DNA from 2 places in the Peribacillus sp. TE19612 genome. Region 1 is predicted to be linked to the other one. Evidence: riboswitches for the same ligand, from Rfam matches in the RefSeq annotation. Region 1 holds a riboswitch; the other holds the start of a gene.
The links. A riboswitch is a leader RNA that binds a small molecule or an ion and turns the genes downstream of it on or off. The one in region 1 is predicted to bind S-adenosylmethionine.

Region 1 (3,788 bases):
GGCGGAACGAATAAAGTAATTCACGAGCACTTGACTGAAAATTACGAGTATTCGCTCCAAACTACGAGTAAATCGCTGAAATTCACGAGTATTTGCTCCAAATTCACGAGTAAATCGCTGAAATTCACGAGTATTTGCTCCTAACTCACGAGTAAATCGCTGAAACTCACGTGTATTTGCTCCAAACTCACGAGTAAATCGCTAGTATGGCCCTTAAAGTTGAATTTCTTTGGGATTTCTTGAATTATTCCCGCAGACGGCTAAGTTAATCCATAAAAAAGGTGCCCCGCAAATAGCGGGACACCTTTTTTTATATGAATTACGCTTGTGCTTTTAATGTTTCTGCTTTGTCCGTGCGTTCCCATGGAAGATCGACATCTGTACGGCCGAAGTGTCCGTATGCAGCTGTTTGTTTGTAGATTGGGCGACGAAGGTCAAGCATTTTGATGATTCCAGCTGGACGAAGGTCGAAGTTTGCGCGAACTAGGTCAACAAGGACTTCTTCGCTAACTGTACCAGTTCCGAACGTATCAATAGAGATCGATACAGGCTCTGCCACACCAATTGCGTATGCCAATTGAACTTCCGCTTTGTCGGCAAGGCCGGCTGCCACGATGTTTTTCGCAACGTAACGTGCAGCGTATGCAGCAGAACGGTCAACTTTAGTTGCATCCTTTCCAGAGAATGCACCGCCGCCGTGACGAGCGTATCCGCCGTAAGTATCAACGATGATTTTACGTCCAGTAAGACCAGCATCCCCTTGAGGTCCGCCGATTACGAAACGGCCAGTCGGGTTGATGAAGTACTTAGTATCTGCATCGATCAACTCGGCTGGAACGACAGCTTTGATCACATGTTCTTTTAGATCGGCTTGAATTTGTTCAAGCGTAATTTCTGCATCATGTTGTGTAGAGATGACGATTGTATCTACACGTACAGGACGGTTATTCTCATCATATTCCACGGTTACCTGTGTTTTACCATCAGGGCGTAGGTAAGCAAGAGTTTCATCTTTACGAACTTGAGTCAAGCGGAATGAAAGTTTATGCGCCAATGAAATCGGAAGCGGCATAAGCTCTTCTGTTTCATTACAAGCGAATCCGAACATAAGACCTTGGTCCCCTGCACCGATTGCATCGATTTCTTCATCTGACATGTTTCCTTCACGAGCTTCCAATGCCTTATCGACACCAGCTGCGATATCGGCAGACTGCTCATCAATGGAACTCAAAACGGCACAAGTTTCAGCATCGAAACCGTATTTCGCACGTGTGTAGCCAATTCCTTTAACCGTATCACGAACGATACGCGGGATATCCACGTAAGCGGACGTTGTAATTTCACCAGCAACAAGTACAAGACCTGTAGTTACACTAGTTTCACACGCAACACGTGCATTTGCATCCTTAGCTAGGATAGCATCTAAAATGGAATCTGAAATCTGATCACAAATTTTGTCCGGATGGCCCTCTGTAACAGATTCAGAAGTAAATAGACGTTTCTTTGACATCATATTTCCTCCTTGGAAGTTAGTATGTTGTAGGCATAAGCCTGATTTTTACGGAACTCGTTTCCCTCATTAGTTTCAACTATAGACACAGAATTACTTATAAAAAACACAAAAACCTTCCCTGGCAAATGAGGAAAGGTTTAAAATTCTGTCTTCTATCCTTTCACTCTTATCGTTCAAGGGTTTTTTACCTTGCTCAGGTTAGCACCATCACCACTATTCCTTGAAGACCTTCGCTTTATTTTCGGCGATCGATCTTGGAGTCAAGTTCAATATGGCAGGTTGCTGGGTTTCAAAGGGCCTGTCCCTCCACCAACTCGGGATAAGAGAATCCGTACAATTTAAGATATTATCGTATTTGGCTGGAATTTGTCAATGCTTTTCTAAAAAGAACATTTCCACCCAGAATGGCGTTCATTTGAAAAAACATGTTGATACAACGTCCTAGAGGGGTTTACAACGCAAAATACGAATAGAAATGTTGTAAATTGCCATTAATAATAAAGTATTGAACATCGAAAAGGAACGACATCCTGACTTTCCCATTAGACATATATTGCTTACTAACTTCCTATTTAAATAAATTTTTCTTCATGAAAGTATATGCGATTATCCTGACTCGGTTCCTGCCGGATTAAAATGATTAATGCGGCTAGCTGAAAATAATCACAAATTAAAAGAAATAGTATAGACTAATTAAATGAATGTGTTATACTAATTGTAATATAAAAACTCAAACAAAGGAAGGTACCTCATATATGAATTCTGTAGATGTTTCTAATGAGTTACACCAATTATTAACAGGAAACAATGTGCAAACTCAACTATCAGTTCCTCAATTGGTCGAAAAAGTACTTAGCAGAAATGAAGGCGTTTTAACATCAACCGGCGCGGTAAAAGCTGAAACTGGCAAATATACTGGTCGTTCACCTAAAGATAAATATATCGTGGAAGAAGCATCAGTTAAAGATAAAATCGATTGGGGTCCCGTGAACCGGCCGATTTCCGAAGATGTGTTCAATAAACTATATAATAAAGTAGTTGACTACCTAAAAGCAAAAGAAGAGATTTTTGTTTTTAAAGGTTTCGCTGGTGCAGACGAATCATCACGTCTTCCCATCCGTGTTGTTAATGAATATGCTTGGCATAACCTTTTCGCCCATACTTTGTTCATCCGTCCAAACGAAGAGGAACTGAGAGGTCACGAAGCTGAATTCACGATCCTTTCTGCACCTAACTTCAAAGCGGACCCAGAAGTGGACGGAACTACATCCGAAACGTTCATCATCGTTTCTTTTGAACGCCGTACGATCCTGATCGGCGGAACGGAATATGCAGGAGAAATGAAAAAATCGATCTTCTCGATCATGAACTACTTACTTCCAGAGGCTGGAATCCTTCCAATGCATTGCTCTGCTAACGTAGGACGTGAAGGGGACGTCGCTTTATTCTTCGGACTGTCCGGTACAGGCAAAACAACTTTATCAGCAGACACTAGCCGTAAATTGATTGGCGATGACGAGCACGGCTGGTCTTCTAACGGCGTATTCAACATCGAAGGCGGCTGCTATGCGAAAACGATCAACCTTTCACGTGAAAAAGAACCGCAAATTTTCGATGCAATCCGTTTTGGTGCTGTATTAGAAAATGTTGTTGTTGATCCGGATACGCGTGTAGCGAACTATGATGACAGTTCATTGACTGAAAACACTCGTGCTGCTTACCAAATGCAAGCGATCGATAACATCGTGAACCCAAGTATTGCAGGACATCCAAATACAATCATTTTCTTAACAGCTGATGCTTCAGGCGTTCTGCCTCCAATCAGCAAGCTTTCCAAAGAACAGGCAATGTTCCACTTCCTAAGCGGATACACTAGTAAATTGGCTGGTACTGAAAGAGGCGTAACTTCTCCGGAAGCTACATTCTCCACTTGCTTCGGTTCACCATTCTTACCGCTTCCAGCTACACGCTATGCTGAGATGCTTGGTGATAAAATTGACGAGCACAATGCAAAAGTATACCTTGTCAACACAGGATGGACTGGCGGTGCATACGGAACTGGAAGCCGTATGAAACTTGCTTACACCCGTGCAATGGTACAAGCGGCGCTTGAAGGTGAATTAGCGAACATCGAAACGATCAAAGATGATATCTTCGGTTTGGATATCCCGCTTCATGTTCCTGGTGTTCCTGATGAAGTTCTTCAACCAATCAAGACTTGGGCAGATCCTGCCGCTTATAAAGAAGCAGCAACAGACCTTGCCGCACAATTCCG
Region 2 (3,788 bases), on a different contig from region 1:
GATGTCATCCTTCAAGCCACTATCAAGCAGGGAAAACATATCCCCAACTCCTGAAGATATACTGATTTTTTGCTGAAGGACACCGTCTTTCAACGCTTCCCATTCCGGAGGCGCAAATTTCTTCATAATTGAAATGATATTATCTGTGTTGGTGATCGTTCCGTCAAAATCACAAAAGATGATCGGTTTCATTATTTCTTATAGGCCTCCCCACAACACAAGAGCTTTTTTTAGGGTTTCTTCCTCAGCCGCCGCTTCAGAAAGTTCCTTTCCTGCTAGAACGGCTTCCACAGCAAAACGGAATGCCTTGGCACCGCCCTCTGCTCCGTCAGGGTGCCCGTGAATTCCGCCTCCGGCATTAATCACACTATCAAGCCCGAAATCCTTGATCAGGTCCGGAACCATGCCCGGATGAATGCCTGCCGAAGGAACAGGGAAGGCTTTTTTCCATGAAAGATCATCTTTTGTCAGAGCTTCAGCAATCGCTAAGGTCTCCGTTTTTTCAAGTGCGACATTTCCATAAGGAGAAGGGAACAAGGATAAATCCGCACCTGATATTCTTACTAATTTACCAAGCAATAATGGATAGCCGATACCATAAAATGATGAAGATGCCAATGCCCCGCTATATGCGGGGTGCGCCATGATCGGCAGCTTGATACGATCATGTTCACTCAAGGCCTGTAATACATCCAAACCATATGTATGAACGTTGAACAATAAAGCATCTGCCCCTGCTTCAGCCGCTTGCTCTGCCTTATCCAATAATTCAAATGTTTTCCCTGATAGATTGACAGCATATAAAGTCCGGTGGCCAGTGGTTTCATAGACTTCATTCAATATTCTTTTTCCCGTTTTTATTCTATCGAAAAATGGAGTCAGTTCCTGGTCAAAGAGGATCTCATCATCCTTAACTAGGTCAACACCTCCCAATGCTTGTTGTCTCAGTTGCTCATTATGAAATGTTAGGTCTCTTCCCAATACGCCTTTAAAGATGCTCATCACCAAGGGCCGGTTAAATACGCCAACCTTTTCCCTTATGCCTTCAATGCCAAATTGCGGCCCGGGAAAAGCTTTTTGAATATCACCGACAAAATCCAAGTCAATAAGTTTTATTTCACCGTCCAATGAAAGTTTACCGAAGACCGTTGTAAGGATTGCGGGTAAATCATTGGAAAAATTCCTTGCCGGATAGGCAATTTTAATCAGCGAACGGTATACTTTCCGATTAAAGTAGCTGTTTGCCCTCTCCTCTTCAGATAGGGGTGTCACCGATACGACGCGTCCCTTATGTTTTTCCAGTTGTTTCTGTACCAAATGTGGCAATTCCGTCCATGTCCCCACAGTCAGACCCAAGGCAATGCTCTCTGCTTTTTTCTCATGATTTCCATTAAAGTCATGAATTAAATAAGTAGCGACTATATCGCTCATTTGATCACTCCTATAACACGTTAGTAAACTCTCGATGTCATTAATAACCTGAGATGGTCTCAAAATGGCAAAAGCCCCTTCATAAAGAAGAGGCTTTAAAAAGCCATCTTCTTATCTCCCAGCCCTCGGCTGCAAGAATTAGCACCGTGCCTTGTGGATTTCAAAAAAATCCGGCGGAAGGATTCCGCCCCATTTTACAATGGAATTACGGTCGGTTGCTGGGCTTCATCGGGCTAGTCCCTCCACCTGCTCAAAATAAGAAAACGCTGATATATAAGTTGCATCCAAGTATCGAAAGATTAAGAATTTATTTTGTATTCTGACAGGTAATTCCTACTTTGTCAATAAGTTTTAACTATTTAAAGGTGAACCTTATTGCATTAAAATAAGTTTAATGTACGTATTCGTTCCACAGCCTCTTGCAGCCGTTCTTCCGAAGTCAGTAGCCCTACCCTGACATAACCTTCGCCAAATTCACCGAACCCATTCCCTGCGGCAACAGCTACATGGGCATGCGTTAATAAATAGTCCGCAAAACTCTCGGACGTAAAACCTTCAGGTACTTTGAGCCAGGCAAAAAACGATGCCGCTGGAGCTTTGACATCCCAGCCGATGGCCCTCAATCCCTCAATGAAAACATTCCTTCGCCCCTCGTACATCTGCACTAACTGCTCTACACAGGTCTGTGAGTCAAGCAAAGCGCTTGCCGCAGCTTCTTGTATCCCCGGGAAAAGACTCACATAAAGATGGTCTTGTAATAGTTCAAGAGCTTCTATTACACTCTTATTGCCCACTGCGAAGCCGACTCTCCACCCTGCCATATTGTATGTTTTCGATAGGGTGTATATTTCAACTCCTACATCCTTCGCTCCCTCCGCCTGGAGAAAGCTTATCGGTTTTTTTCCGGCGAATCCTATCGCCCCATAGGCGAAATCATGGACCACACATATTGAATGTTCTTTTGCAAAGGAGACGGTTTCATCAAAGAAACTTTCAGTTGCAGAAGCGCCTGTGGGATTATTCGGATAATTCAAGAACATCATTTTGGCTTTATCAAGAACTTCTTTATGTATGTCATCGTATTTCGGAAGAAAATCATTTTCTTCTGTCAAGGGCATCAGTTCGGTCTTTGCCTGGGCTAAAACAACACCGGAAAGATAATCCGGATAGCCGGGATCTGGAACAAGAATCGTATCACCTGGATTCAATAAACACTGCGGAAGTTCGACAAGACCTGCCTTTCCCCCGAAGAGAATCGCCACTTCAGTATTCGGATCCAGCTTGACACCGTATTCTCGTTCATAAAAGACGGCAGCAGCATCTTTTAAATATTGATGTCCCCGGAATGGCGAATATTTATGATTAATCGTTTTTTCAGCGGCAGACTGCAAACTTTTGACGATATGTTCCGGAGTCGGCTGATCAGGGTTTCCCTGGCCTAAATTAATGACATCATGTCCTTGCTCCGTGATTGCATTGACTTTTGCTACTAGTGAAGCAAAAAACTGCTTGGGCAGGTCCTGAAGCAGCCCGGATTTTTCGAATTGCACCATTTATACACCTTCTCTGAAATTTCTTGAAATTCTAGTCACAAATGATATATGTTTATCGTAGTCTTGTAAAGCATTTTTTACATGTGGGGGTTTTAACGATGAAGTGGAAAATAGCTTGTATTCAAATGGATATAGCCTTCGGGCAACCAGATATCAATTTTCAGGTTGCAGAACGATGGATGGAAAAAGCAGCTCGGTCCGAGCCCGATATCGTCATATTACCAGAGCTTTGGACAACCGGATACGACTTGACCAGGCTGAATGAGATTGCTGATCAAGAGGCAGAAAAAACGATTGAATTTCTTAAAACACAGGCACAGAAACACCAGATTCACATCATCGGCGGTTCCATTGCAAAAAAAACAAGCAAGGGAATCTATAACACCATGATCATCATCGATAAACACGGAAAGCTCATTAAAGAATATGATAAGCTTCACTTATTTCAATTAATGGATGAACATCATTTCCTGCAGCCAGGTGAAAAAGATGGTTTATTTACTCTTGATGAAAAAATATGTGCCGGGTTCGTTTGTTATGACATTCGTTTCCCTGAATGGCAGCGGGCCCATACCGTTCAAGGCGCGGAAGTTCTATTCGTTACGGCTGAATGGCCAAAGCCGAGACTCGATCACTGGAGAGCCTTATTGATAAGCCGTGCCATCGAGAACCAAGCCTATGTTGTAGCCGTTAATCGTACAGGTTCGGATGTCAATAATATATTTGCGGGCCATTCCTTGATTATTGATCCATGGGGGAATATCATAAGTGAAGCCGGAGAAGGAAACGAACTATTGACAGGCA

Region 2: another riboswitch for S-adenosylmethionine. It lies ahead of mtnW (2,3-diketo-5-methylthiopentyl-1-phosphate enolase); the one in region 1 lies ahead of metK (methionine adenosyltransferase).

What each region holds. Positions count from the first base shown of each region.
Region 1 covers NZ_JBWCCL010000013.1:32,735-36,522, reverse strand. The annotation lists gene ACZ9AO_RS20830 (gamma carbonic anhydrase) at 1-19, shown strand, start outside; gene metK (methionine adenosyltransferase) at 320-1,513, opposite strand; SAM riboswitch class I at 1,677-1,839, opposite strand; gene pckA (phosphoenolpyruvate carboxykinase (ATP)) at 2,269-3,788, shown strand, end outside.
Region 2 covers NZ_JBWCCL010000004.1:317,256-321,043, reverse strand. The annotation lists gene ACZ9AO_RS09695 (2-hydroxy-3-keto-5-methylthiopentenyl-1-phosphate phosphatase) at 1-192, opposite strand, end outside; gene mtnW (2,3-diketo-5-methylthiopentyl-1-phosphate enolase) at 199-1,431, opposite strand; SAM riboswitch class I at 1,540-1,693, opposite strand; gene ACZ9AO_RS09685 (pyridoxal phosphate-dependent aminotransferase) at 1,812-2,984, opposite strand; gene ACZ9AO_RS09680 (carbon-nitrogen family hydrolase) at 3,083-3,788, shown strand, end outside.